DNA from 3 places in the Burkholderia sp. IDO3 genome. Region 3 is predicted to be linked to each of the others. Evidence: riboswitches for the same ligand, from Rfam matches in the RefSeq annotation. Region 3 holds a riboswitch; each other region holds the start of a gene.
The links. Region 3 has a riboswitch for cobalamin ahead of cobW (cobalamin biosynthesis protein CobW). Riboswitches for the same ligand answer to the same signal wherever they lie in the genome.

Region 1: linked by a shared signal. The riboswitch ahead of DCN14_RS07980 (TonB-dependent receptor) and the one ahead of cobW (cobalamin biosynthesis protein CobW) in region 3 are both predicted to bind cobalamin.
Region 2: linked by a shared signal. The riboswitch ahead of DCN14_RS27690 (hypothetical protein) and the one ahead of cobW (cobalamin biosynthesis protein CobW) in region 3 are both predicted to bind cobalamin.

Annotation. Positions count from the first base shown of each region.
Region 1 covers NZ_CP028962.1:1,731,409-1,741,075, reverse strand. Annotated here, with positions in the region: gene DCN14_RS07990 (Lrp/AsnC family transcriptional regulator) at 1-136, opposite strand, end outside; gene DCN14_RS07985 (LysE family transporter) at 252-893, shown strand; gene DCN14_RS07980 (TonB-dependent receptor) at 991-2,919, opposite strand; cobalamin riboswitch at 3,222-3,416, opposite strand; gene DCN14_RS07975 (AraC family transcriptional regulator) at 3,526-4,569, opposite strand; gene DCN14_RS07970 (hypothetical protein) at 4,739-5,083, shown strand; gene DCN14_RS07965 (Dabb family protein) at 5,073-5,705, shown strand; gene DCN14_RS07960 (NADP-dependent oxidoreductase) at 5,759-6,751, shown strand; gene DCN14_RS07955 (SDR family NAD(P)-dependent oxidoreductase) at 6,795-7,670, shown strand; gene DCN14_RS07950 (SDR family NAD(P)-dependent oxidoreductase) at 7,672-8,496, shown strand; gene DCN14_RS07945 (hypothetical protein) at 8,563-8,811, opposite strand; gene DCN14_RS07940 (threo-3-hydroxy-L-aspartate ammonia-lyase) at 8,940-9,667, opposite strand, start outside.
Region 2 covers NZ_CP028963.1:2,784,389-2,794,055, reverse strand. Annotated here, with positions in the region: gene DCN14_RS27725 (LysR substrate-binding domain-containing protein) at 1-22, shown strand, start outside; gene lgt (prolipoprotein diacylglyceryl transferase) at 101-991, shown strand; gene DCN14_RS27715 (SIMPL domain-containing protein) at 1,091-1,831, opposite strand; gene DCN14_RS27710 (EVE domain-containing protein) at 2,012-2,473, opposite strand; RNA gene ssrS (6S RNA) at 2,543-2,724, opposite strand; gene DCN14_RS27700 (cell division protein ZapA) at 2,805-3,119, opposite strand; gene DCN14_RS27695 (ATPase) at 3,116-3,466, opposite strand; cobalamin riboswitch at 3,633-3,887, shown strand; gene DCN14_RS27690 (hypothetical protein) at 3,895-4,563, shown strand; gene DCN14_RS27685 (iron ABC transporter permease) at 4,560-5,558, shown strand; gene DCN14_RS27680 (ABC transporter ATP-binding protein) at 5,555-6,367, shown strand; gene cobT (nicotinate-nucleotide--dimethylbenzimidazole phosphoribosyltransferase) at 6,420-7,475, shown strand; gene DCN14_RS27670 (adenosylcobinamide-GDP ribazoletransferase) at 7,465-8,241, shown strand; gene cobC (alpha-ribazole phosphatase) at 8,226-8,810, shown strand; gene DCN14_RS27660 (cobalamin-binding protein) at 8,886-9,667, opposite strand, start outside.
Region 3 covers NZ_CP028963.1:1,850,409-1,860,075, reverse strand. Annotated here, with positions in the region: gene DCN14_RS23215 (ATP-binding protein) at 1-843, opposite strand, end outside; gene cobN (cobaltochelatase subunit CobN) at 840-4,703, opposite strand; gene cobW (cobalamin biosynthesis protein CobW) at 4,710-5,798, opposite strand; cobalamin riboswitch at 6,128-6,394, opposite strand; cobalamin riboswitch at 6,521-6,757, shown strand; gene cobA (uroporphyrinogen-III C-methyltransferase) at 6,867-7,679, shown strand; gene DCN14_RS23195 (cobalamin biosynthesis protein) at 7,676-8,053, shown strand; gene cobO (cob(I)yrinic acid a,c-diamide adenosyltransferase) at 8,088-8,690, shown strand; gene DCN14_RS23185 (cobyrinate a,c-diamide synthase) at 8,694-9,667, shown strand, end outside.

The DNA.
Region 1 (9,667 bases), on a different replicon from region 3:
CGCCGGCCGATTCGAGGCGCTTCACGCGTTCCGTCACCGCCGGCACCGACAGGTGAACCTGGCGTGCCAGCGCCGTGTAGCTGATGCGACCGTCGGCCTGCAGCAGCGCGAGTACCTTCCAGTCCAGATCGTCCATGGCGGCGGGGTTTTTAAGGTGGAACAGCCATTTTTCCTTAAAAACCGTCTTCAGCGGCGATCGGACTTTCCCTACGATGCCGGTACATCCCATTGCCTGACGCGAGGAGCCGGCCATGCTGTTCATCAAGTCCGTCGTGATCGGCTTGTCGATCGCGGTGCCGGTCGGCCCGATCGGCATGCTGTGCATCCAGCGCAGCCTGACCCGCGGTTTTCGCGCGGGATTCGCCACCGGCATCGGGGCCGCCTGCGCAGATGCGATCTACGGGCTGCTCGGCGCGCTCGGTGTCGCGGGCATCGCCACGGCGTTCCCGATGCTGACCGTCGCGCTGAAGATCGGCGGCGGCGCGTTCCTCGTGTGGCTGGCGTGGTCGATCGCGCGTCAGGCGCCGGCCGCGGCGGCCGTGCAGCGCGACGGGCCGCGCACGGCTACCGTGCCGCGCGATTTCCTGACGACGTTCGGCCTGACGCTGTCGAACCCGATGACGATCGTGTCGTTCATCGGGATTTTCGCGGCGCTGGGGCCGCTGTCGGCGGCGCGGGAAGGCGCGATGCGGATGACCGTCGCGCCGATGGTCGCCGGCGTGTTCGCGGGTTCCGCGGCGTGGTGGCTGTGCCTGAGCGGTGCGACCGCCGCGTTGCGCACGAAGATGTCCGGCGCGTTCATGCTTGGGCTGTCGCGTGTGTCGGCCGTCGTGATCGCGGGGTTCGGCGCGATCCAGTTGATTGCGGGCGTGCGCGGTGTCGTGGGGGCGTGAAGGTCGACTGCGGTTCGCTGCGAACGCATTCGATTCATCTGAACGGCTCCGCATCGGCGCCCGCGATCGCGGACGCCGATGCGTGGGCAGCCGGGCGTCAGAACGTGTAGCTGACCTTGCCGAACGCGGTGCGGCCGAGCGTGTTGTAGCCGTACGCGGTCATGTACTGGCGGTCGAACAGGTTCGACAGCGTCGCCGATACCGTCAGGTGCGCGTTGATCCTGTACGACGCGCGCAGGTTCACCGTCAGGTACGACGGCAGGTAGGTCGTGTTCACCGGGTCGTCGAACGTCGTGCCGCCGTAGTTCAGCGACGCGCCCGTGCTCAGCGCGTGCAGGTGCAGTTCGTCCCACGTGTGGTCGACGCTCACGCTGACCGTCTGGCGCGGCCGGCGGTTGAGCCAGCTGTCGTTGGTCTCGTCCTGCGGGTCCAGCAGGCCGATCGCGATGCTGACCGGCGTGTAGCGGCCAATCGTCCCCTTGTACGACAGGTCGATACCGCGGATATGCGAGCGGCCGATGTTCATCGGCGAGAACGTCGCGGGGTTGTACGCGATCAGGTTGTGCACCCGCGTGTCGTAGATCGCGGCGGTGAACGTGCCGTACGACGTGTTCGCGTCGAGCGCGGCCTCGATCGAATCGCTGCGCTCCGGGCTCAGGTCCGGATTGCCGTAGCCGGGGTAGTACAGGTCGTTGAAGGCCGGCAGGCGGAACGCGTTGCCGTACGACACCCGCGCCGTGTACACCGGCGTGATCGCCCACGACAGGGCCGCGTTGCCGGTGTTCACCGACTGGCCGGCGATGATTTCATGACGGCCCGCGACGAACATCGTCACGCTGCCGAGCGTGGCCGACTGATGCAGCGAGAACGCGGAGTCGTTGCGCGTTGGTACGCCGTCCGGAATATCGATCGGCAGGAATGCCTGTTCGCGCGTGAAGTCGTACGCGAGCTTCGTCTCGCCCGACAGCGGCAGGCCGAACAGATGGAAGCCGCGCGCCTGATGGGTCAGCGACGTCGACGAGGTGATGCGCTGCGAATTGATCTGGTCGGTCGGGATGGCCGGGTCGCTCGCATACAGGAACTGGCGATCGTTCGCATAACCGAACGACTGGTCGAACTGGGTGTCGGGCGCGAGGTCGAGATGGAACGCGATGCCGGTCGTCAGTTGGTGATCGAGCTGGCGATCCGCATAGCCGGCGTTGTCATAGGACAGGTCGGAGCGGTGATACAGCGCGAACGTCGAGATCGACCAGTTATCGCGCGCGTAGCCGAGGCGCGCATCGAGGTCCTGCGCGTGATACGGATTGCGGCCGTCCTCGTGGTACGGCAACACGGGCCGCGTCGCGTCGATGCCGGCCGTGTTGTAGTCGTGCAGCCCGAGCGAATACGTGAGGCCGCCGAGCGCCGCGAGCGGGCCGGTCGACGGCACGGTGCCCGACGTGCGCAGCTGGGTGTCGAACGTCTTGTTCGAGCCGCCGCCGAACGACACGGTGGTCTGGTTCGGCTGGTTGGCCGCGCGGCGCGTGAACAGCTGCACGACGCCACCCATCGCGTTCGCGCCGAACGACGCGGCGGCCGGCCCCGAAATCACTTCGACGCGTTCGAACGCCTCGGTCGGCAGGTCCGCCCACGGCGCGATGCCGGTGGTCGGCGAGCCGATCCGGATGCCGTCGATGAACACCGCGACCTGGCTGGCCGACGAGCCGCGGATGCTGACCGACGCGGACGAGCCCGGGCCGCCGTTCTGCGAGACGGTGACGCCCGGCAGCGTCGCGAGCGCCTGCGTGATGCCCGGATCGCTCGGCGACAGCCGGTCGAGGTCGGTGCGCGTGAGCACCTGCGTCGAGGCATAGCGCTGGTCGAACGACTCGGGCAGATGGCGCGTGTCGGTCACGCTGATCGTGGGCAGGTCGGCGCCGTCCGTGGTCTGCGGCGGCTGCGTGATCGCCGTGTCGCCGGCGGCGTGGGCGATCGGGGAGAGCAGCGCCGTGGCGGCGGACGTGGCAAGGAGGTGGCGGAGGTTCATAAGGCAGCGAGCGTGATGGTGTTGCGTACAGCGGGCGTAAGCGGGGCGCGGCGAGTACCGCGCTCGTTCTCGTTGGTTTATCGCGGGACCGGACAGCGTGGCCGGGCGTCGCGCAGGGCGACGCGGCAGACGTGCGCGGACACGCCGCGCATGCCGGCGGCATGTCGGCGCGACGCTTCCGGCGTGGAAGCGGATTCGGAAAGATGGGACATCGGATGGGTCCTGAGGTCGGGCCGTCCATGCAACGAGCGACCGCCAAAGGCGGCGCGTGGCGCATCGGGACACCCCGCCCGGTGCGGCTGCTTGGACCTCGGGTCGATGGCAGGTCTCCTGGCTCGCGGGTCGTCATTCGCGCCGGCCTTCCCGGTTTTCCCAGTGGCATGCGGTGGCGCGGATTCGCCGCTTACAGTTGCGGGGGCAGCCGCAGATTCGAGGCGTTGCCTCTCCTGCGTTCCCTTTTGATCCCGTTCCCGGGAACCATCAGCGCGCAAGCGTAATGGCGAGCGCTCCGGCGCGTCAATTGCCGGTGCGAAGGGGATGCGAAAAAACGTCACTCTTCGCCGGATTCTTTCGAAATCCTTTCTGTTGAGGCACTCGAACCGGGCTTCACGTCTGATGAAACGGCATGCCGGCAGCCGCGCAAGTGCGCCGGAACCGGCTCGGCGCCATACCCGTCCAGCGCACGAACGCCCGCCGGAACGCTTCCTCGCCGCCGAAGCCGAGATGCGCGGCAATCCGCGCGACCGGCCAGTCCGACTCGCGCAGGCAGCGTCGCGCGACGTCGGCCAGGCATTGCTCGCGCAACACGTGATAGCCGCTGCCTTCGGCCGCCAGCCGCCGCCGTAGCGTGGCGTCGCTGACGCCGAGCCACGTCGCCAGTTCCGCGAGCGCCGGCACCGCCTGCTCGCGCGCGAGCGCCGCGTCGAGAAAGCCGCGCACCTGCTGCGCCCATGACACGACGGCCGGTGCCGCATCGATCAGACGAAACGGAAAGTCGACGAGAAATGCGTCGAGCTCGCCCGGCTGCCGGATCACGCGCGCATCGAGCCGCGCCGCGTCGAACGCGAAGCCGTAGGTTTGGCGGCCGACGTCGACCGGCGCATTGAACAGCCCGAGCAGCGGCATCGCATCGTCGCGGCGCGGATGGCCGAGCCACACTTCGTCCGGCCGCAGCGGCTGCCCGATGAGCCAGCCGAACAGTTGCAGATAGCAGAACAGGCCGGTCAGGTCGACGAGACACGCGGCCGGGCTGCGGGTGCGGCGCAGCGAATCCATCCGGAACGTCGCGCGGCCGTCGCGCACCGCGAGCGACAGCATGCCGGCACGCGGCGTCAGCATCTCGCAGAACTCGGCCGCGCAGCGGATCGCATCGGCGAGCGTCGCACAGCTGAGCAGGCAACGGCACATCAGGTCGACTTCCTGCTTGCGCATCGGCGGATGACCGTTGCCGCGCGCGACCTGCGCCTCGAGCCGTTCGATCGCGTCGCGGTACAACGCGACGAAGCCGCCGGGCGTCGTCGCGCTAACCCCGACGGCGGGCATCGCGTGCGGTTGCGCCGACGGCGCGCCGCTGCGCGTCAGTTCGTCGAGCAGGCGTGCGCCGAGGCCCGGCAGCACGCGGCCGCGTGCCGGCAATGCGCGCTGTTTCATGTGTCTCCCGTTCTGATCGCGACGATAGGGGCCGGTGATCGGCCCGGTAGGGGTTCATCCAACGTTGCCACGCAAGAATGCTACCCACGCCGGCCGCTTCCGGCCTCGCCGGAACGGCGTAGGCGGCCGGCATCGCATCCCGCCACGAACCATCCGAGACGACCCGCGAATGATCCAGATCGTAGACGAAATCACGCTCGCGCCCGAGCGCATTCCCGACGTGCTTGCCCTGCTGCGCGACCGCTATTTGCCGGGCCACGCGGCGCGCGGGCTGACGGCGGCCGGGCGCTGGGTGTCGCCGCCCGTCGCGGTGCCGGGGCGGCCGAGCACGCTGTGGCTGACCTGGCAGGTTGCCGATGCGCCCGCGTACTACCGGATGCGCGCGCTGACCGATGCCGACGTGGTCGCATTCTGGATGGCCGTCGATGCGCTGTGCGACGCACGCCGCCGCCACGTGATGACGGACGCCGACGCGCCGCTGCCGGCCTTGACGGAGGTCGACCATGCAGCATGACACGGCGCAGGTATTCGTTTCGGCCGCTGCCGATGCCGGCGCAACCGAGCGTGCGCTGCGCGATGCCGCGCACGCGCTGCCCGGCGCCACCCGCGTGTCGCTCGAGCGCAATCTCGACGGATGCTGGGGCGCGGGCGACTACACGCTCGACGTGCTGCGCGACGAACGGGCAACCGATTGCGCGACGGATTTCACCGCGCTGGCCGGGCTGCCGGGCGTCGTGCGGATCGACGGCGCCGCGTGCCGGGCGATCGGCGGCGGCCTGCGCGAACCGGCGCTGCGCGACGGCGTCTGGCGCACGCTGATGCTGCGCGTGCGGCCACAGGCCGACGACACGCAGGTTGCCGCACTCGAACGCGAACTGCTGCGCATGCCCGCGTTCATGCCCGGCATCCGCAACTGGCGGCTGAGCCGGATCGTGACGCCGGGCGCGTGGACGCACGTGTGGCAACAGGAATTCGCGCGCGTCGGCGATCTGCTCGGCGAATACCTGCTGCATCCCTATCACTGGGGCTGGGTCGATCGCCGGTTCGACGCGGAAAGCCCCGACTGGACCGTCGATGCGATCTCGCACGCGTTCTGTCCGCTCGCGTCGAGCCTGCTGGCCGAGACGGCGGCGTGACGCGCGGCGACCGATCCCGATCCATGCGACCTATCAATACAGGAGACACCACCATGCGAGCCTTGCTGATCGACCGCGTCGGCCATTCCGACGCGCTGCGACTGGCCGACGTTCCCGTGCCGAAGCCGGGCCCCGGCGACGTGCTGATCCGCGTCGCGTACGCGGGCGTCAATCCCGCCGACTGGAAATGCCGGGAAGGCTATCTCGGCGCGTTCATGCGGATCGCGTTCCCGTTCGTGATCGGCTTCGATGCCGCTGGCGTGGTCGAAGCGGTCGGCGACGGTGTCGAAGGCTTCGCGCCGGGGATGCGCGTGTTCGCGCAGACCGACGTCGGCGCCGGGCGCTGGGGGGCCTATGCGGAATACGTCGCGGTGCGCCACGATTCGGTCGTGCGCCTGCCCGACGCGGTCGGCTTCGCGGAGGCGGCCGCCACGCCGACGCCCGCGCTGGCCGCATGGGCCGGCCTGTTCGACGACGGCGGGCTGCGCGCCGGGCAGACGGTGCTCATTCACGGCGGCGCGGGCGCGGTCGGCACGTTTGCGATCCAGCTTGCCGCCCAGGCCGGCGCGCGCGTCGCGGCGACGTGCTCGGCGCGCAATCGCGAGACGGTCGAATCGCTCGGCGCGGCGCAGGGCATCGACTATCGCGAACAGGACATCGCCGCGGCCGTGCGGGCATGGGCGCCGGGCGGCGTCGACCTCGTGCTCGACGCGGTCGGCGGCGACACGCTGCCCGCCGCGCTCGACCTGCTTGCGGCGGGCGGCACGCTCGTCAACATCATGACGCTCGCGCCCGGCGATGCGGAGCGGCTCGCCGCGACGGCGGCCGAGGCCGGCCAGCGCGGCCTGCGCACCGCGATGACCTACAGCCGGATGCCGAGCGGCGCGACGCTCGGCCTGATCGCCGAACGGCTCGGCCGGCGCGCGTTGCGCGTGCCGCGCTTCGACCGTTTTCCGCTCGAACAGGCCGCGCGGGCGCTCGATCTCGTTCAAACGGGCGACGCGAAAACCAAGCTCGTGCTGCATGTTGCGGATATCGCGGACTGAAACCGAACGCTTCGCACCGAATCCCCCCTTCACCGGAGACACCATGACCGACCCCAGAACCGGACGACTCGCAGGCAAATGCGCGCTCGTGACGGGCGCGAGCCGCGGCATCGGCCGCGCGATCGCGCAGCGCCTCGCATCCGAAGGCGCGACCGTCGTCGTGACGGCGCGCAGCCTCACGCAATCGGCAACGACCGCCGGCACGCTCACCGAAACGGTCGCGTTGATCGAGCAGGCGGGCGGCCGCGCGATCGCGCTGGCCGCCGACCTGTCGAATGCCGCCGAGCGCGACGCGCTCGTCGCGCGCGCGGCCCAGGCGGCCGGCGGCCTCGACATCCTCGTGAACAACGCGGGCGTGGCCGACTACGCGTGCGTCGACGCGATGCCGATGGCGATGTTCGATACGACGATCGAACACTATCTGCGCATCCCGTTCGCGCTGGCCCAGGCCGCGATTCCGCTGATGCGCGCACGCGGCGCCGGCTGGATCGTCAACGTCGGGTCGGTCACCGCGCTCGCGCCGCTGCGGCCGTTCGACGAGTTCGCGCGCGCGGGCGGCGCGACCGTCTATGCGGCGGTCAAGGCCGCGTTGTCGCGCTTCACGCAGGGGCTCGCGGCCGAACTCGAAGCGGACGGCATCGCGGTGAACCTGGTCGCGCCGAGCACCGCGATCCGCACGCCGGGCGCGGCGCGCTATATCCCCGAAGGCTATCCGACCGAGGACGTCGCGTACCTCGCGGAAACCGCGCTGGCGCTGTGCAGCCTGCCGGCGCGCGAGCGCACGGGCCTCGTCACGCACAGCCTGCATTTCCCGCTGTCGCAGGGGCTCGCGGTGCGTTCGCTCGACGGCCGCACGCCGTTGCCGCCGCCCGAGATTCCCGCGTATGCCCATCCCCACATCGACCCGACAGGACGCTGACATGACGAACCCGATTCGCTTCGACGGCGGCACCGCCGTGATCACCGGCGCGGCCAGCGGCATCGGCAGCGGGCTTGCGCGCCACGCGGCCGCGCTCGGCATGCGCGTCGTGCTGGCCGACCTCGACCCGGAGAAGCTCGACGCCTTTGCCGCGACGCTCGATACCGACGTGCTGTGCGTGCCGACCGACGTCAGCCGGCCGCAAGCCGTCGACGCGCTGGCCGACGCCGCGTGGCGGCGCTTCGGCGGCGTCGACCTGCTGTTCAACAACGCGGGCGTGATGGCGACCGGCTTCAGTTGGGAAATCACGCCGGAACGGTTCGAGCGCAGCTTCGCGATCAACGTGCACGGCGTGATGAACGGCATCCGCAGCTTCGTGCCGCGCATGCTGGAACGCAACGTGCCGGCGCGCATCGTGAATACCGCGTCGGTGGGCGGCTTCCTGCCGAGCCCGCTGATGTCGCCGTATTCGGCGACGAAGTTCGCGGTGGTCGCGCTGACCGAATCGCTGTACGGCGAGCTGAAGATGCTCGGCGCGCCGGTCGGCGTGTCGCTGCTCGCGCCGGGGCCGGTGCAGACGGGCATCTTCAACGACCCGTTCGGCGCCGCGCACGACCGGCCGGAAGTGCAGGGCTTCGTCGACACGATGCGCGCGATGCTGAACGCGCACGGACTCACGCCCGACGCGTTCGCCGCGCGGGTGTTCGACGGCATTCGCGACGGACGCTATTGGCTGATTCCGCAGCCGGAGACGATCGACGGCGCGCTGCAGCGGCGTACCGCCGACGTCCTTGCCGCGCGCGATCCGTCGCTGCCGTCGTTGTGATGCGGCGATGCCGCGATGTCGCGATGTCGCGATGCAGGCCGGCCGACGCGGCCGGTCCACACGGCGTTACATATGCGTGCTGCCGCGCGTGCGGCCGGACGGATCGCCGCCGCGATCGGGCGGCGTATTGTTCTGATCGATCTTCGCGAGCACGAAGCCGGCGTGCGGCAGCGCGGCGGGCGCACGGTGAGCGGGCCGCGCGACGTCGTCGCGCGGCGAGACAGCGGGAAACCCGGATGACGTCACGCCCGGTTGAGCGAACGCCGAGAGGGATGCGGCCGCGAGGGCGGCAGCGACGATCGCGTGCGTGTTCATGGCGACTCCTTCTTCACGACTGACTGCGGGATCACGCAATGAGTCTAGGTCGCGAAACTTAACGCGACGTGAAGGCGCCGTCGCACGGATGACGGACGCTGCATGACGTCATCCGCGCGCCGCGGCGGTCATGCGGCGGCGGATACCAGCGCGCAGAATGTCTCGAGATCGACGTTGCCGCCGCTGATCACGATGCCCACGCGCTTGCCTTGCAGTTCGTCCTTCATCCGGCGTGCGGCCGCGAACGACAGGCAGCCGGTCGGCTCCACGACAATCTTCATACGGGTCGCGAAAAAGCGCATGCAGTCGACCAGTTCCGCATCGGTCGCGGTCAGGATGTCGTCGACGTCGCGCCGCAGGATCGGGAACGTCAGGTTGCCGAGATGCTGCGTCTGCGCGCCGTCGGCGATCGTGCGCGGCGTGTCGATATGCACGATCGACCCCGAGCGGAACGACTGCTGGCCGTCGTTGCCGGCTTCCGGCTCGACGCCGTACAGCTTCGCATGCGGCGACAGCGCGCGCGTCGCGAGCGCCGTGCCCGACAGCAGGCCGCCGCCGCCGAGCGGCGTGAACACCGCGTCGAGCGGCCCGACCTCGTCGAACAGTTCCTTGGCCGCCGTGCCCTGGCCCGCGATCACGTCCGCGTGGTCGTAGGGCGGGACCAGCGTGAGCCCGTGCTTCTCCGCGAGCGCGCGGCCGATCTGCTCGCGGTCCTCGGTATAGCGGTCGTAGGTCACCACGTTGCCGCCGTAGCCGCGCGTGGCGGCCATCTTCGCGGCCGGCGCGTCCTGCGGCATCACGATGGTTGCCGGAATGCCGAGCATGCGCGCCGACAGCGCAATCGCCTGCGCATGGT
Region 2 (9,667 bases), 930 kb from region 3:
TGCGCACGGTCTCGCCACGTGACGCGAACGTTGACGCGCCGGCGTCGTCCAATGCGCGGTGCGAGCGCCGTACCGCATTCGAAAACTTCATCGCTAACCCATGATCATTCACCCGAATTTCGACCCCGTAGCGATCCATCTCGGGCCGCTCGCCGTGCGCTGGTACGGTCTCATGTATCTCGTCGGCTTCATCGCGGCGATCGTCGTCGGCCGGATCCGCCTGAAGCTGCCGCACGTCGCGGCGCAGGGCTGGACCGCGAAGGACATCGACGACATGATGTTCTACGGCGTGCTCGGCACCGTGCTCGGCGGCCGGCTCGGCTATGTGCTGTTCTACAAGGCCGACTTCTACTTCGCGCATCCGCTCGACGTCTTCAAGGTGTGGGAAGGCGGGATGTCGTTTCACGGCGGCTTTCTCGGCGTGACGCTCGCGATGGTGCTGTTCGCGTGGCAGCGCAAGCGCCACTGGCTGCAGGTCACCGATTTCGTCGCGCCGATGGTGCCGACGGGGCTCGCGGCCGGGCGGCTCGGCAACTTCATCAACGGCGAGCTGTGGGGCCGCGTGACGGATCCGCACGCGCCGTGGGCGATGATGTTCCCGGGCGCGATGCGCGACGACGCCGCATGGCTGCCGAAGCATCCGGCGCTCGTCGAGAAGTGGCATCTCGCCGACGTGTTCATGCAGTACCAGATGCTGCCGCGTCATCCTTCGCAGCTCTATGAAATCGCGCTCGAGGGCATTACGCTGTTCTTCGTGCTGTTCTTCTTCTCGCGCAAGTCGCGGCCGATGGGCGCCGTGTCCGCGCTGTTCCTGATCGGTTACGGCCTCGCGCGCTTCACCGTCGAATTCGCGCGCGAACCGGACGATTTCCTCGGCCTGCTCGCACTCGGCCTGTCGATGGGGCAGTGGCTGTCGCTGCCGATGATCATCGCGGGCATCGCGCTGATGGTGTGGGCGTATCGCCGCCACGCGAAGCATGCGGCTGCGTAACCGTCGATGCAGGTGATGCATCGCACGCAAGATCACCCATGAAAAACGCCGGCCCTCGGGCCGGCGTTTTCGCATCCGCCTGCGGCGGCGCGATGCGCGTTACTTCATCTGCACGGAGCCGTTGACCGTTACCGAGACGGTCGCCTTGCCGCCTTCGACCGCGATCGGCGCGCTCATCTTCGCGCTGTCCATCGGTGCCGCGGCCATCGCCATCATGCGCGGATACGGCTGAACGTTGCGGCCGCCGCCGACGTTTACGTCGCGGATCGAGTAGCTGCTGTAGCCGAAGGCCTTCGCGGCTTCGTCCGCGCGCGCGCGGAACGACTTGATCGCCTCGGTGGTGAGCTTCTGCTCGGCTGCGCGCTGCGCGTCGGGCGACAGCGAGAATTCGACGTTCGCGACCTGCATCTGGTTCGACAACTGGCCCGCGAGTTTCGACGCCGCCGCGAAATCGCGCGATTCGAGCACGACTTCGGTGCGGCCGCGCCATGCGGAAATCTTCCCGTCGCGATCGGTGCTCGGATACACGGAGAACGCGCCGGTGTGCGCGGTGACGCCCGACACGCCCTTCGCCTGCGCAAGCGCTGCGTCGGCGCGCTGGTTCAGCGCGGACGTGAGGCTGCCCGGATCCTTTGCCTGCTGCTCGTAGAACAGCGTGATGTGGATGATGTCCTGCGGCACGTCGGCGCTGGCCTGCGACGACAGCGACAACACGCCCGCCGGCTCGGGAAAGTGCGGGTTCGCGGTTTGTGCGTGCGCGGCGGGCGACGCGAGCGTCAGCGCGACGGGCACGGCAGCGGCGAGGGCGAGCGACAGCGCGAGTGCGGATTTCTTGGTCATTGTTGGACTCCTTGTGCGAGGGCGCGCACGCGGATCACGCGTGCGCGACGCGGGCGTACCGCGCGACGGAAAAACCGCCGTCGGCCAGATCGGCGGACGGCGGTTGCTTAGGCTGCGCGAACGCGCCGCGAGTTCCGCGGCAGTGGCGCGCGCTGACCGGATTTGACCTTTCGCGCACGCCTACTTCATCAGCTTTTCGGTGATGAAACGCCATTCCGCACGCGTGACGGGCGTGATCGACAACCGGTTGCCGCGCGCGAGCACGCGCATGTCGGCGAGCGCGTCATGTTCGCGCAGCGCCGCGAGCGGCACGAGCGGTGACTTCTTCACGAAGCGCACGTCGACGAGCAGCCAGCGCGGCGTTTCCTGCGTCGACTTCGGGTCGTAATACGGGCTTTCCGGATCGAACTGGGTGGGATCGGGGTAGGGCGTCGACGACACTTCGGCAAGGCCCGCGATGCCCGGCTCGGGGCAGCTCGAGTGATAGAACAGCACGCCGTCGCCGATCTTCATCGTGTCGCGCATGAAATTGCGCGCCTGATAATTGCGCACGCCAGTCCACGGCAGCGAGCGCTGCGGTGCGTTCGCGAGATCGTCGATGCTTGCTTCGTCCGGTTCGGACTTCATCAGCCAGTATTGCATGGATCGTGATCGACGCAGAAAGGGCTGCTGCAAAAGGAAACGGCATCGGGAGTTCCCGATGCCGTTGGATAGGCCCCCGCCTTGGCCGCTAGGCCGGCATCCTGAACCTGGGGTTCAGAATTGGTCGCAGTTAGCAGCACTTCGGGTACATCAGACAGAGTGACGCGCGCGCCCGTGCTACAAATTTCCGCAACCGTGCACATGGCATTGGTTCAAGGAATATATGACCTTGGCGAACCAGGCAGGGAAGCTGACTGAACTGTGTTTCGTTGCGCCAATTTGACCACCGTTGATCGCCGAGATCAAGGGGAATCGACGCATCGATCAAACGTTACTGCGTCTCGTGCTGTGCGAGCACCGCGCCGAGCTGTTCGTTCATCTGGTGCATTGTACGACGGATTTCCTCCGCCGGAAATGCTTCACCGTGCCGCACGCTGGTTTGCAGTCGCAGCAATTCGGACGCCAGCGACAATGCAGCCATCACCGCGATGCGATCGATGCCGCGCACCGAACTGTTTGCGCGGATCTTCGACATTTCGGCGTCGACGCGCGCGACGGCCTCGAGCAGCGCCGCTTCGGTCTCGGCCGAACAGGCGAGCCGATAGGGCTGACCGAGAATCGAGACTTCGATCTGCTTGGTGCTCATGCATGTTCTCCGTGGCTGGCCGCGTCATCGCTATCCGTACGCGCCTGCGCGTCGAGCAGATCGAGCTGGTTGTCGGCCTGCTCCGCGCTCTTCGAGCGCGGCAGTTTTTCGAGAATCGCGTTCAGTTTGACCTGGGCGTCGTCGATCTTTGCCGACAGGGTGTCGCGCTCGGCCGCGAGCGCATTGCGTTCCTCGCGCAGTTGCGCGAGTTCCGCGCGGACCGAGTCCGCTTCCGCGCGCAATTGCGCGACTTGCTCCTCGAGCGCGAGCCGTTCCGTGTGATAGCGCTTGTTCAGCGAAATCAGACGGCCAATATTTTGAGATAAGGTTTCGAGTTCGTTGAGCATCTGCTGCGTCCTCTAAAGACCCAGCATTTTAGCGCGGAATAACGCGCATTCCGACATCTGTAACGTTTCCAGTCGTAACACCCCCGCTTCTTGCCTCGAATACGCGCGTCGAGCGTGCTCCGAAACGCGCGCGCGGCCGCTTTCTTGACGCTCGTGCGGCCCGCTCCTAAACTGGCGCCGCCTCGGTGCTCGCGCGTGCGTCGCGCGGTTAAACGGGAAGCAGGGCGCGTACTCCGCCAGGAAAGCGCCAACCTGCGCTGCCCCCGCAACGGTAAGCGGCCGCGTCGTACGACGCAGGCCGGCTCGGGCGTGTCCGACGTGCAGGTTGCGCACGCGGGCACGGGCCACTGCGCGCGACATGCGCGGGAAGGCGAGCCGGTACGCTGCAGCCCGGATACCGGCCGAGGCGAGGGGCCCGCACGGGCTTCGTGACGCGCGGCCTGCGGGGAAGCGGGGCGCGCAGTGCTTCACGGGACTTGTCTTCGATGCTGACCCCAATCGTCCGCACGGCGCTCGGCGCGCAGCGCGGATTGTCGCTCGCCGACGTCGCGCGGATTGCCGCGCACGCCGATTCGGCGAGATTCGCGGCGACGTGCGCCGTGATGGCGGCCGTGCGTGCCGCCTCGAGCGCCGCGATCGTCGATGTATCGTGGCCGGCGACGATCGTATCGCGCGTGCCGCGCGCGCTCGCGGATGCGGCCGCGCAGTGCACCGGATTCGATACGCCGGATCTCGCCGCGCGTGCGGACATCGACCCGATACGGCGGCTTCCACTATATTGCGCAGAACGTCGGCTGCACGCAGGTGCCGCGGCCCGCCGGAGCGTCGCGGCATCAAGCCGGTACGGCCGACGCGCGGCGGGGCGCGAGGTCGCGGGATGCGGCTCGGCGGCCACGGGATGGGCGACGTCGCGGTGCGCGATGACATTGCCGCGTCGCGATACGCCCGCGAACGCTTCAACAACCCCTTGTTCCATAAGGATGACGAGCTTGCGTACCCCCACAACACGCGAAAGCGCCGCGACCGTGCCGCGTTCGGCCGGCAACGGCGCTCAGCGGATGCGTCGTGCGTCGTGCGCGATGCCGCACAGCGCATGAGCGCCGCTCGGGCCGCCACGATCTGGGGCGCGCTGGCGGTCGCGGTCGCGTTGCTGTTCGTCGCGTCGCTGTCGATCGGCAGCGTGCCGATGTCGCCGTGGCAAGCGCTCGCGTCGCTCGTCCCGCATGGTGGCGATGCGCTGTTCGCCGACATCGTGCGCACGTTGCGGCTGCCGCGCGCACTCGCCGGCTTCGCATGCGGCGCGCTGCTCGCGCTGGCCGGTGCGCTGCTGCAGGTGCTGCTGCGCAATCCGCTCGCGGAGCCGTACGTGCTCGGCGTGTCCGGCGGCGCGGCCGGCTTCGCGCTCGTCGCGATGATCGCGGGTGCCGCATGGTGGCTCGTCGATGCGTCGGCGTTCGCCGGCTCGCTCGTGTCGGTCGCGCTGGTGCTCGGGCTGGCTCGCCGCGAGCTGTGGCGCGGCGATTCGCGCGATGCGTCGCCGCGGCTGCTGCTCACCGGGGTCGTGATTGCGGCGGGATGGGGCGCGCTCGTCACGCTGCTGCTGTCGCTCGCGCCCGACGGCCGGCTGCGCGGCATCCTCTTCTGGCTGACGGGCGACCTGAACGGCGTGACGGCGCCGTGGTTCGCATGGGGGGCGCTGCTGCTGGCCGCGTGCATCGCACTGCCTGCCGCGCCGCAACTGAACGTGCTGCTGCGCGGCGACGCGACCGCGCTCGCGCTCGGCGTGCCGGTCGCGCGACTGCGGGTGCGGATCTACCTCGTCGCGTCGCTGGCGGCCGCAGCGGCGGTGACGACGGCCGGCACGATCGGCTTCGTCGGTCTCGTCGTTCCGCATGCGCTACGGCTTGCGTTCGGCAACGACCAGCGCATGCTGCTGCCTGCGGCGATGCTCGCGGGCGGCGGCGGCGTGATGGCGGCCGATCTGCTCGCGCGCACCGCGATTGCACCCGCGCAATTGCCCGTCGGCGTGATGACCGCGTTGATCGGCGTGCCGGTGTTCCTGTGGATGTTGCTGAGGAGGCCGATGCGATGACGCTCACCGCACCGCGCACCGTGGGCGACATGACGTACACGGCGGCCGGCGTGACGCTGAAGGCCGGCGACCGGACGCTGCTCGACGGTTTCACGCAGACGTTCCGGCCGGGCGAGATCTGGTGTGTCGCCGGGCCGAACGGCGCCGGCAAGACGACGCTGCTCGCGACGCTCGCGGGGCTGCAGCCGCCGGCCGGCGGCCAGGTCGAGATCGACAGCCGGCCGCTTGCCGCATGGCCGCCCGAACAGCTCGCGCAGCGCCGTGCGTTGATGCCGCAGCAACTGCACGACGCGTTCAGCGCGACGGTATTCGATACGGTGCTGCTGAACCGCTTTCCGTATCTCGGCGGCTGGGGGTGGGAGCGTGACGGCGACCGCGCGGCGGCGCGCGATGCGCTCGCGACGTTCGGGCTGACCGCGCTCGCATCGCGCGACGTGCTGTCGCTGTCCGGCGGCGAGCGCCAGCGCGTCGCGCTGGCCGCGACGCTGTGCCAGGATGCGCCGCTGATGCTGCTCGACGAGCCGCTCGCGCATCTCGACCTGCATCACCAGATCGATTGCCTGGGCGCGCTGACCGCATGGCTCGACGCGGGCCCGCGCACGGTGCTGTTCTCGTGCCACGACCTGAATCTCGCGCGGCGTTTCGCGACGCACGCGCTGTTGCTCGACGGCCGCGGCCGTGCGTGGGCCGGCCCCGTGCACGACGTGCTGACGCCGGCGCGAGCGAGCGAGGCCTTCGGCTATCCGCTCGTGCTGATCCGCGAGAACGGCCGCGATGCGCTGCTGCCTGCGTGGCCCGAGCGGCGATGATCTTCCTTCTTTCGATGCGCGGCACCGGCCGCGCCAACGAGGCAACCTTCCGATGACGAACCCGACCGACTTCCCGCCCGCGATCGCACCGCTCGACGACACGCTGCGCAAGCGCCTGCAGCATGTGATCGATCACAAGACCAAGCCGCCCGGCAGCCTCGGCCAACTGGAGGCGATCGCGTTGCAGATCGGGCTGATCCAGCGCACCGAGCGGCCGCATGTGCAGCGTCCCGTGACGATCGTGTTCGCAGGCGACCACGGGATCGCGGCAGAAGGCGTGAGCCCGTATCCGCAGTCGGTCACCGCGCAGATGGTGGCGAACTTCCTGGCGGGCGGCGCGGCGATCAACGCGTTCTCCGGCGTCGCGCAGAGTGCGCTCGAGATCGTCGATGCCGGCGTCGCGTCGCCGCTGCCGGTATCCGACCGGCTGGTGTCGCTGCCGGTCGCGCGCGGCACGCGCAACTTCGCGGTCGAGCCCGCGATGACGCGCGACGAGGCGAACACCGCGCTCGCGGCCGGCGCCGCACGCGTACGCCTGCATGCATCGCTCGGCACGAACGTGATCGGCTTCGGCGAAATGGGGATCGCGAACACGTCGTCGGCCGCGTGCCTGATGAGCCGGCTGCTCGACGTGCCGATCGATGCGTGCGTCGGGCGCGGCACGGGGCTCGACGACCAGGGGCTCGCGCACAAGCGCGCGGTGCTCGGCCGCGCGCTCGTCAGGCATTCGCACGCGATCGCGCCGATCGACGTGCTCGCGACGTTCGGCGGCTTCGAGATCGCGATGATGACGGGAGCGTATCTCGCGGCCGCGAGCGAGCGGATGACGATCCTCGTCGACGGCTTCATCGCGACGTCCGCGTTGCTCGTCGCGGAACGCATCGCGCCCGGCGTGCGCGACTACTGCGTGTTCTCGCATGCGTCGCACGAGGCCGGGCACCGGCGCATGCTCGAGCATTTCGGCGCGAAGCCGCTGCTCGCGCTCGACCTGCGGCTCGGCGAAGGCACGGGCGCGGCACTCGCGCTGCCGCTCGTGCGCGCGGCGGCCGCGTTCCTCGCCGAGATGGCGAGCTTCGAGTCCGCCGGCGTCGACAACCGTGACGCCTGAGCGCGCGCGCGGCGTACGCGCCGAACTGCGCTATTTCTTCGTCGCGCTCGGCTATTTCACGCGCGTGCCGGTGCCGCGCGCGATCGGCTACGAGGCGGGCGATCTCGACCAGGCAGCGCGCTATTTCCCGCTGATCGGCGCCTGCGTCGGCGCGTGGGGCGCGCTCGTCTATCTCGCCGCGCTGCGCGTGCTGCCGGCGTCGATCGCGGTCGGACTGTCGATGGCCGCGACGCTGCTCGCGACCGGCGCGTTTCACGAGGACGGTCTCGCCGACAGCTGCGATGCGTTCGGCGGCGGTTACGCGCGCGACGACGTGCTGCGGATCATGCACGATTCGCGGATCGGCACGTTCGGCGCGGTCGCGCTCGTGATCGCGCTTGGGCTGAAATGGCAGGCGCTTGCCGCGATGCCGCCGCTGCGCGCCGCCTGGACGATGATCGCCGCGCATGCGGCGAGCCGTGCGGCGGCGGTGAGCCTGCTGATATCGCTCGACTACGTTCGTCCGGAGGGCAAGGCGAAGCCGGTTGCGCAGCGCATGGGCGCGCGCTCGGCATGGGTCGCGGCCGTGTTCGGGCTGCCGTGGCTGTTCTGGCCGGACTGGCGCGCGGGCCTCGCCGCGTTCGTCGCGCTCGTGCTCGTGCGCGCATGGGCGGCCCGCTATTTCGTGAAGCGGATCGGCGGGTATACGGGCGACTGTCTCGGCTTCGCCCAGCAACTGAGCGAGCTTGCAATCTATCTGGTGGTGCTCGGATGGATGTCGTCCTGATTCGCCATCCGGCCGTCGCCGTCGAGCCCGGCGTCTGTTACGGACGCAGCGACGTGCCGCTCGCCGCACCGGCCGAGCCGGGTGCGCTTGCCGTGCGCGGCCATCTGCTGGCGCTTGGGGCGCCGGCGCCCGCACAGGTCTGGACGAGCCCGCTGATGCGCTGCGCATCGGTTGCCGGCCGGCTTGCGCAGGCGTTCGACGTGCCGCTGCGGTGCGATGCGGGCTGGCAGGAAATGGACTTCGGCACGTGGGAAATGCGGCGCTGGGACGCTATCGACCGCGCGGCGCTCGATGCGTGGGCGGCTGATCTGATGCATGCGTGCGCGCACGGCGGCGAGAGCGTCGCGCGGTTCGCCGCGCGTGTCGCGCGAGTGGCCGATGCGCTCACGCAGGCCGACGCGCCGCACTGGGCGCTCACGCATGCGGGCGTGATTCGCGCGTTCGCGTCGCACGCTTTGCGCGTGCCGCTCGATACGCTGCTGTCGCGACCGGTGCCGACGGGCGGTGTCGTCTGGTTGCGTGCGGACGATGCGGCGCGAACCTGGGAAGTCGTGCACTGGGATGCGTAGGCGATCGCGCACCGGTGTGCCGCCGGCTCGCGATCGTGCGTGCTTCGGCAGCGCAAAGGCATGCCGTCACCCGAATCAGCGTGCCGGCCGCCGTGTTCGTGCGGTGTCGAGATCCTCGCACAGCGCAGCCGCGCCCTGAGCGATCCGCGGCGACGGTCGCGTCAGCAGATCGCCGTCGATCGCGAACAGGTTGTTGCGCGCCACGGCCGTCATCGCGGGCCATGCGCGCCAGCGCGCGAGGCTCGGCAGCGGCGCGTCCGAGGGCGTCGCGCCGGCGCTCGTCGTCACGATCGCTTCCGGATTCGCGGCCAGCACGGCTTCGTCGGTGACGGTCGGCACGAGCGGCTTCAGCGCGGCGAACACGTTACGGCCGCCGCACAGCGCGATCACGTCGTTGATCAGATGATCGCCGTTGAGCGTCATCAGCGGCCGGTCCCAGACCTGGAAGAACATCGTGACGGGCGGACGCGTCGCGTAACGCGCGCGCAGCGCCGCGATGTCGCGCGAGAACGATGCGGCGGCGGCATCGGCCGCCGGCTCCGTGCCGAGCAACGTACCGAGCCGGCGCAGCGACGACGCCACGTCGTCGAGATGCTTCGGTTCGCTGAAGAACAGCGGGATGTGCAACGCACGCAGCGCGTCGATCTGCCGTTCGGCGTTGCCGTGCCGCCAGACGACGATCAGGTCCGGCTTCAGCACGGCGATCCGCTCGAGGTCGAGCGCCTTGTTGTCGCCGACGCGCGGCACGGCCTGCGCGGCGGGCGGATAGTCGCTGTACGTGACGGTGCCGACGAGCTTCGCGCCGCCGCCGGCCGCGTAGACCAGCTCGGTCGCGTGCGGCGCGAGACTGATCACGC
Region 3 (9,667 bases):
CGCGTCGGCCACGCGTTCCACGTGCGACACCGTCACCGCATCGGCCTGCTCCAGCGCGGCAAGGGCCCGCGCGGCGCGCAGCATCACGAGATCGGCGCGCAGCCCGTCGACGGCCGCGTCGATGCACAGCGCGCTGACGCGCGCATGCACCGCATCGTCGAAATCCAGCGTCGCCAGGCGCGCCCGCGCCGCACGAATCCCGTCGCCGAGTTCATGCTGCGCAGTCGCATGACGCGCACGAAACGCACCGGGATCGAGATCGAACGCCAGCCGCGCCTTCACGATCCGTTCGCGCTGCGCGGCATCGAAGCAGTTCTCGAGCTCGACCATCAGCCCGAAGCGGTCGAGCAGTTGCGGGCGCAGTTCGCCCTCCTCGGGATTCATCGTGCCGACCAGCACGAAGCGCGCATCGTGCGCATGCGACACGCCATCGCGTTCGACCACGTTCACGCCGCTCGCGGCGACGTCGAGCAGCGTATCGACGAGCCCGTCGGCGAGCAGGTTCACCTCGTCGACATACAGCACGCCGCGATGCGCGCGGGCCAGCAGCCCCGGCCGGAAGCGCACGCCGTTTTCGGCGAGCGCATGCGCGAGGTCGAGCGTGCCCGTCACCTGCTCGTCGCTCGCCGACAGCGGCAGCGTGACGAACTCGCCTTCGGGCAGCAGCTCCGCGAGCGCGCGTGCGGCGGTCGATTTCGCGGTGCCGCGCGGCCCGCTGACGAGCACGCCGCCGAGCGACGGGTCGATCGCCGCGAGCAGCAGCGCCTGCTGCAACGGCTGCTGCGCAACCAGCGCCGCGAACGGGAACACCGCGCGGGCGCGGTGTGTCGTCGAATCGGTCATCGCCGTCCTCCTTCCTGCAGTTGTTCGCTCGCGAGCCAGACCGCTTCGATCCGCTCGCGATAGTCGCCCGGCTGTTGCCACAGCCCGCGCTGCATCGCTTCGACGAAGCGTTCGCAGATGCCGTGCAGCGCCTTCGGGTTGTGCCGTTCGAGGAACGCGCGCGTGTCGTCGTCGAACAGGTAGGCGTCGGCGACGAGCGCGTACTGGTGATCCGACAGCACGCGCGCGGTCGCGTCATAGCCGTACAGATAGTCGACAGTCGCGGCCATTTCGGCCGCGCCCTTGTAGCCGTGACGCTTCACGCCGTCGAGCCATTTCGGGTTGACGACGCGCGAGCGGATCACGCGCGCGATTTCCTCGCGCAGCGTGCGCATCTTCGGCGCGACCGGGTTCGCATGGTCGCCGTGATAGATGCTCGGCTGCTGCCCGGACAGGTGCCGCACGGCCGCCGTCATCCCTCCCTGGAACTGGTAGTAGTCGTTCGAATCGAGGATGTCGTGCTCGCGGCTGTCCTGGTTCTGCACGACGACGTCGATCGTCGCGAGCCGCTCGCCGAACACGTCGGGCGCGGCATCGCCCGCGCTGTTTTGCGCGTAGGCATGGCCGCCCCACTGCCGGTACGCGTCGGCGAGATCGGCGTCGGTCTGCCAGCGGCGCTGGTCGATCAGGTCCTGCAGGCCCGCGCCGTAGCTGCCCGGCCGCGCGCCGAACACGCGCCAGCCGGCGCGGCGCCGCGCTTCGTCGGGCGCCATGCCCTGCGCGATCCACTGCTCGCGTTCGCGTTCGATGCGCGCGCGGATCGGGTTCAGTTCCTCGGGCTCGTCGAGCGCGGCAACCGCCTGCACGGCCGCGTCGAACAGGTGCATCAGGTTCGGGAACGCATCGCGGAAGAAGCCCGACACGCGCAGCGTCACGTCGATGCGCGGCCGGTCGAAGATCTCGATCGGCAGGATCTCGAAGTCGGTCACGCGATGGCTGCCGTGCGCCCATTTCGGCCGCACGCCGATGAGCGCGAACGCCTGCGCGATATCGTCGCCGCCGGTGCGCATCGTCGCGGTGCCCCAGGCCGACAGCCCGATCGCGCGCGGATAGTCGCCGTGATCCTGCAGATGGCGCTCGATCAACTGCTGCGCGGATTTCAGCCCGAGCGACCACGCGGCTTGCGTCGGCACCGCGCGCGTGTCGACCGAGTAGAAGTTGCGGCCCGTGGGCAGCACGTCGGGACGGCCGCGCGACGGCGAACCGCTCGGCCCCGGCGGCACGAAGCGGCCGTCGAGCCCGCGCAGCAACTGGCGCATTTCCTCGCCGCCGCACGCGTCGAGCGCGGGGATCAGCGTCGCGCGCACGCGGTCGATCACCGCGAGCGTGTGCGGCCATTCGCCGGGCGGTGGTATGTCGATGCCGGAAGCACCGGAAGCACCGGAAGCACCGGAAGCACCGGAAGCACCGGGATGGCCGTCGTCGCCGCAAGCGGCCGGGCTCAGCCCGTCGAGCCACCGCTGCGCGAGCCATTCGAGCCGCTCGCGTGTATCGCCGGCATGACGCCACGGCGACGCATCGAGCGCCTGCAGGACCGGCGGCCGCGGCCCGCTCCACGGTGCGGTCCAGTCGGCCGCGAGCGGATCGAAATCGTCGCCGAGCGCGAGATCGCGCGCGAGCGCACCGATCAGCCCGGCCCGTTCGCCCTTGCCGTCGCCGACCGGAAAGCGCGCGAGCGCGAGCAGCGTGTCGCGCCGCTGGCGACCGGCCGGCGACGCGCCGAACACGTGCAGCCCATCGCGGATCTGCGCTTCCTTCAATTCGCACAGCCAAGCGTCGACACGCGTGAGCAGCGCATCCTCGTCGCTCGTGCCGCGCGGCGGCGATACGCTCAGCTCGTCGTGCAGCCGATGCTCGGCGATCGTCGCGAGGATGGTCTTGCGCAGCAGCTTCGCGCGCCGCGCATCGACCATCAACGCTTCGTAGTACTCGTCGACCTGCCGTTCGAGATCCTGCAGCGGGCCGTAGTTTTCCGCGCGCGTGAGCGGCGGCATCAGATGATCGACGATCACGGCCTGCGCGCGGCGCTTCGCCTGGCTGCCCTCGCCCGGATCGTTGACGATGAACGGATACAGGTGCGGCAACGGCCCGAGCGTCAGGTCGGGCCAGCATGCGTCGGACAGCGCGACGCTCTTGCCCGGCAGCCATTCGAGATTGCCGTGCTTGCCGAGGTGGATGACCGCGTCGATGCCGAATGCATCGCGCAGCCAGAAATAGAACGCGAGATACGCGTGCGGCGGCACGAGGTCCGCATCGTGGTAGCTCGCATAGTCGTTCTCGTCGCGCGAGCGCGACGGCTGGATGCCGACGAACACGTTGCCCGCGCGCCAGCCGGCGATCGTGAAGCGCCCTTGCCGCAGCGTCGGGTCGGCTTCGGGCGGCCCCCAGCGTTCGTTCAGCGCGTCGCGCACCGTGGCCGGCAGCCGCGCGAAATGCGCGACGTAGTCGGCCAGCGCGAAGCTCTGGAACGCCGGGCGCAGTGCGTGCACGGCCGGGTCGTTGGTCACGCCTTCGGTGAGCCGCGCGATCAGCGCGTCGCCGTCGGCCGGCAATTCGGCTACCGCGTAGCCCGCGTCGCGCAACGCCGCGAGCACGCGCAGCGCGGACGCCGGCGTATCGAGCCCGACGCCGTTGCCGATCCGCCCTTCGCTGTGCGGATAGTTCGCGAGAATCAGCGCGATGCGTTTGTCGGCATTGTCGAGCGTGCGCAGCCGGCACCAGCCGCGCGCGAGCGCCGCGACGAACGCGATCCGCTCGGCATCCGGCTGATAGCGCACGACGTCGACTTCGGTGTGCGGGCAACGATACGCGAGCCCCTTGAAGCTCACCGCGCGCGTGACGATGCGCCCGTCGACTTCGGGCAGCGCGATGTGCATCGCGATGTCGCGCGCATGCAGCCCCTGGTTGTCGGCCACCCACGCGTCGCGATTGCCGCCGGACAGGATCACCTGCAGCACGGGCGCGTCGCCGGCCAGCACGTCGGGTTCGGGGCTGTCGATCGCGCCCGCCGCGAACGCGGTGGTGTTCAATACGAGCGCGACGTCGTGCGTGTCGCAGAGCTGCGTGATGACCTCGCGGCTCACCGCGTCCTTCAGCGACGTGACCGCGATCGGCAGCGGATTGAGCCTTTCGCGCACGAGCGCATCGGCGAGCGCGTCGAACACGGCGGTGTTCGCGGCCTGCCAGTGAGCACGATAGAACAGGATCGCGACGACGGGCGCGCCGGGCGTCCAGCGCGCCCGCCAGTCGTCGACGCTCGCCGTGTCGCGTGCCGGGTGATACAGCGCCGCGGCCGGCAGCGGCCGCGGCGGTTCGGGCTCGTCGCCAAACCCGAGCGTATGGAATGCAATGCTGCGCAGCAGCGCCGCGGCGTTGTGCAGCCCGCCTTCGCGCAGGTAGCGCCACCACAGCCGGCACAGATCCGGCGTGACCGTGCTCTTCGCGACGAGGTTCGGGTCTTCCTGCAGGTCGCCCGAGAACATCGCGAGCTGCTGCTTCCGTTTCGACGCGAGCGACACGGCCTGCTCGATCCCGTACGGCCAGTACGCTTCGCCGCCGAGATGGTCGATCACGACCGTCTTCGCGTGACGCAGCACGTCGTCGACATAGAAATCGACCGACGCCGGCTGCCGCAGGAACGTGACGTTCGCGAGCCGGACGCTCGGAAAACCCGCCGGCATCGTCGGCACGACGCTTGCCAGCAGCGACAGCGTCGTGTCGGCCGAGCTCAGGATCACGATGTCGGCCGGCTGCTGGTCGATCCGGACGACGCCTTGCGTATCGTCGACGAAGCCGCCCGGCGTGGTGCGCAGCAAATGCATCGTGCGTTACGCCTGTTGCGTCCGGGCCGCGCACGCGGCGTCGAACGCGCGTTGCAGCGCGGCCGCGTCGAGATCCTCGCCGATCAGCACGAAGCGGCTCGCGCGCGTTTCGCCATCCTGCCAGCGACGATCGAAATAGCTGTCGAAACGCCGGCCGACGCCCTGGATCACGAGCCGCATCGGCGCATCGGGCAGCGCGGCGAAGCCTTTCGCGCGGTAGATCGTATGCGTCTCGACGACACGCTGCAGCGCGGCGATCGTCGCGTCGCGCGAACCTGCATCGCCCGACACGACGACCGAATCGAAATCGTCGTGATGGTGGTCGTGATCGCCGTCGTCGGCCGAGCCGTGATGGTCGTGACGCAGATGGATCGTGTCCTCCGACGCCGATTCGAGCCCGAGCAGCATCGCGAGATCCAGTTCGCCGCGCGTCGCGCGCACGATCTTCACCTGCGGCGGGATCTCTTCGCGGATCGCGGCTTCGACTTCGGCGAACTGCGCGTCGCCGACGAGATCGGCCTTGTTCACGATCACGAGATCGGCCGACGACAGCTGATCGGCGAACAGTTCGTGCAGCGGCGATTCGTGGTCGAGGTTCGGATCGGCGCGGCGCTGCGCGTCGACGGCCTGCGGATTCTCCGCGAACTGGCCGCTCGCGGCGGCCGGCCCGTCGACGACGGTCACGACCGCGTCGACCGTGAAGCTGCTGCGGATCGTCGGCCAGTTGAACGCCTGCACGAGCGGCTTCGGCAACGCGAGGCCCGACGTTTCGATCAGCACGTGGTCGATGTCGGCGCGGCGCTCGACGAGCGCCTCCATCACCGGATAGAACTCTTCCTGCACGGTGCAGCACAGGCAGCCGTTCGCGAGTTCGTACAACTGGCCCGACGCTTCGCCCGGCGCGCCGTTTGCGTCCTCGCAGCCGATGCCGCAGCCCTTGAGGATCTCGCCGTCGATGCCGAGCTCGCCGAACTCGTTGACGATCACCGCGATGCGGCGGCCTTCGGCGTGCTGCAGGATATGGCGCATCAGCGTGGTCTTGCCGCTGCCGAGAAAGCCCGTGACGATCGTGACGGGCAGCTTGCGCATAGTCATGGTAGATCCTGTGTCGAAAATGGAATCAAGCCGGGATCGTCGCGCCGAATGCGGCGCGGCATGTCATCTGGCGGATCGCGGGGATCGTGCGGCGCAGTCCGGACGGACGGCCGCTGAACGGACGGAACGACGAATCGGACATGACGCTTCCTTGCGAACGGTCGACATGGTGAATGCCAACACGGCCGTCGCTGCCCTGCCCGCGCCGCCTGCCGCTCGCCGCGCCGGCCCGGGCGCGCATGCGCGGCGGGCCGATCGGCGGAGGAAGCGGGAAACGCTCGGGCGTCGGGCGTGCTGCGGCCGTGGACGATGCGCCGCCTCCCCGCGGCGCTGAACCCCAATGTCTCGGCCGGTATCCGGGCTGACGAACACGCCGCTTCGCCTTCCCGGATGCGCGCGGCATCCAGTGGCGGTCGTCCGCATGCGGCGGGCATGCGGCGAAGCGGCGCTGCGTGGCGCTTGCGCGCGACGCGTTCGCTTACCGTTGCGGGGGCAGCACAGGTTGGCTCGACTGCGGTGCAGTCACGCTCCCTGTTTCCCGTTTAACTGCGCACGCCGGAGGAGCGCGCGCGAGCACCAAAACGCGTGCGAGTGTAGGCGGCGGTGCGGGGAGCGTCAAGGCGAAACGGGCCGCCGCCGGGCGTTCGGCATGGCCGCGGCGCCGCGCGCAAGGCTGCCTCCGGCGCCCGCGCGGCGGGTTCGCGCGGATCGGTCGCTGTGCTATCGTATGCGCCGCGTTCGGTGCTCGCACGCGCATTTGCGCGCATGCAGTTAAACGGGAAACAGGAGGCGGATGTCCGCCCGGCCTGTGCTGTCCCCGCAACGGTACGCCGCCCGCGCGCCGCGCTTGCCGCGCACGCGCCCAGGCCGCCCGCGATGCCACTGCCCTTCAGCGGGCGGGAAGGCTGCGGCCTGGCAAGCGGCCAGCCCGGATACCGGCCGACGCAAGGGGCGAGCCCGATGCTCGCCGAACGCCCGATCCGCGGGGGACGGATGGGGTGCGCATTCCGCCCGCGCTCGCGCGGGCTTCGCTCGATCAATCATGTCTTGCCTGTCCGTCGGCAGCCGATGCGCCGCCCGCTTTCCCCTTTCCACTGCTTCGACACGGTGCGCGCCGTGCCGCACGCGATGAGCCGCGCCTGGCTCGTCGGCGCCGGCCCGGGCGATGCCGATCTGCTGACGCTGAAGGCCGTGCGCGCGATCGCCGCGGCCGACGTGCTGCTCGTCGACGATCTCGTGAACCCCGACGTGCTGCGCCACGCGCGCGCCGATGCGCGCATCGAGCAGGTCGGCAAGCGCGGCGGCCATGCGTCGACGCCGCAGGACGCGATCGTCGCCGCGATGCTCGCGCACCTGCGCGCGGGCCGCAGCGTCGCGCGGCTCAAGGGCGGCGATCCGTTCGTGTTCGGCCGCGGCGGCGAGGAACTGCTCGTGCTCGGCGCGGCCGGTTTCCCGGTCGAAGTCGTCAACGGCATCACGGCCGGCATCGCCGCGCCGGCCGCGCTCGGCATTCCGGTCACGCATCGCGGCGATGCGCAGGGCGTGATCTTCGTCACGGGCCACGGCGCGGGCGCCGACGAACCCGACTGGCGCGCGCTGGCCGCCACGCGCATGACGATCGTGATCTACATGGGCATTCGCCGGCTCGACGCGATCGCGGCCGCGCTGCGCGACGGCGGGCTGGCCGGCGACACGCCGTGCGCGGCGATCGAGAACGCGACGCGTGACGGGCAGCGGCACGTGCTCGCGACGCTCGATACGGTGGTCGAACGCGTCGGCGCGACCGGTATCGGTTCGCCGGCGATCGTCGTGATCGGCCGGGTCGCGGCGCTCGCCGACGACCCGGCGGTGCGCGTGGCGCTTGGCGGGAGCGGCGCATGATGCGCGTCGCGCTCGGCGTCGGTTTCCGCGCGGGCGTGACGGCCGCGCAACTCGACGCCGCGATCCGCGCGGCGCTCGCGCGCTACCCGGACGCCGAGCCGGCCGTCGTCGCGACGCTCGCCGTCAAGGCGCACACGCGTGCGCTGCGCACGCTGTGCGCGCGGCGCGGCTGGCCGCTCGTCGCGTTCGACGCGGCGCAGCTCGCGCATTGTCCCGAACCGGCGCCGAGCGCGCCGTCGGCTGCCGCGCTCGCGCGTTTCGGCGTCGCCGGCGTGGCCGAACCGTGTGCGCAGCTCGCGGCGCCGCGTGGCCGGCTGCTCGGCCCCAAATCCATCCTGGGCGGCGTGACGGTTGCGCTCGCCGGCCCGCTCTGAACCCTTTGTTTCGCTTTCGACAGGACGACTCCCGATGAAGACCGATGCCGAATCCCATCAACGGATGACCGAACGCCGCCGCGCCGGCCACGAAAAGAAGCAGGCCGCCGCCACGCACGAGAAGGGCCTGCTGATCGTCAACACCGGCAACGGCAAGGGCAAGAGCACGGCCGCGTTCGGCATGGCCGTGCGCGTGCTCGGCCACGGCATGCGGCTCGGCGTCGTGCAATTCATCAAGGGCGCGCTGCACACGTCCGAGCGCGATTTCCTCGGCGCGGTCGCGGAGTGCGACTTCGTGACGATGGGCGACGGCTATACGTGGAACACGCAAAACCGCGACGCCGACATCGCGACCGCCCGCAAGGGCTGGGACGAGGCGCGCCGGATGATCGAAAGCGGCGAATACCGGATGGTGATCCTCGACGAGTTGAACACCGTGCTGAAGTACGAATACCTGCCGCTCGACGAAGTGCTCGCGACGCTCGCCGCGCGGCCGGATTCGGTGCACGTCGTCGTCACCGGGCGGCATGCGCCCGATGCGCTGATCGACGCGGCCGATCTCGTCACCGAAATGCGGCTCGTCAAGCATCCGTACAAGGAGCAAGGCGTGAAGGCGCAGCGCGGCGTGGAGTTCTGACCGATGCCGGCCTGCCCCGCGCTGTTCGTCAGCGCGCCCGCGTCCGGACAGGGCAAGACGTCGGTGACGGCCGGCCTCGCGCGGCTGCACCGGCGGCTCGGCCGGCGCGTGCGCGTGTTCAAGACCGGGCCCGATTTCCTCGATCCGATGCTGCTCGAACGCGCGAGCGGCGCGCCCGTGCATGCGCTGGACCTCGGGATGGTCGGCGAAGCCGGCTGCCGCGCGCTGCTCGCCGAGGCCGCGCGCGATGCCGACCTGCTCCTGATCGAAGGCGTGATGGGGCTGTTCGACGGCACGCCGAGCAGCGCCGATCTCGCGACCGCGTTCGGCGTGCCGGTCGTCGCGGTGATTTCCGCGAAGGCGATGGCGCAGACGTTCGCGGCGATCGCGTTCGGGCTCGCGCGCTTCCGGCCCGGCGTGCCGTTTCACGGCGTGCTCGCGAACCGCGTCGGCTCGCCGCGACACGCGGAACTGCTGCGGCAGGCGCTGCCCGACGACCTGCGCTGGCTCGGGCACGTGCCGGCCGACGCGGGCATCGCGCTGCCGGAACGGCATCTCGGGCTGCACCAGCCGGCCGATATCGACGATCTCGACGCCCGGCTCGATCGCGCGGCCGACGTGCTCGCGCACACCGCGCTCGCCGAGTTGCCCGCTGCCGTCGCGTTCGCGGAACCGGACGTTGCCGCCCCGCTGCCGCGCGCGCTCGCCGGCAAGCGGATCGCGATCGCGCGCGATGCGGCGTTCTCGTTCATCTATCCGGCCAATCTCGCGTTGCTCGACGCGCTTGGCGCGCAGTTGCGGTTCTTTGCGCCGCTTGCCGACGAACCCGTGCCCGCCGATTGCGATGCGCTGTTCCTGCCGGGCGGGTATCCGGAGCTGCACGCGGCGACGCTGGCGGCGCATGCCGTGACCGCGCGGACGATTCGCGCGCACGCGGCGGCCGGCCGGCCGATCGTCGCGGAATGTGGCGGGATGGT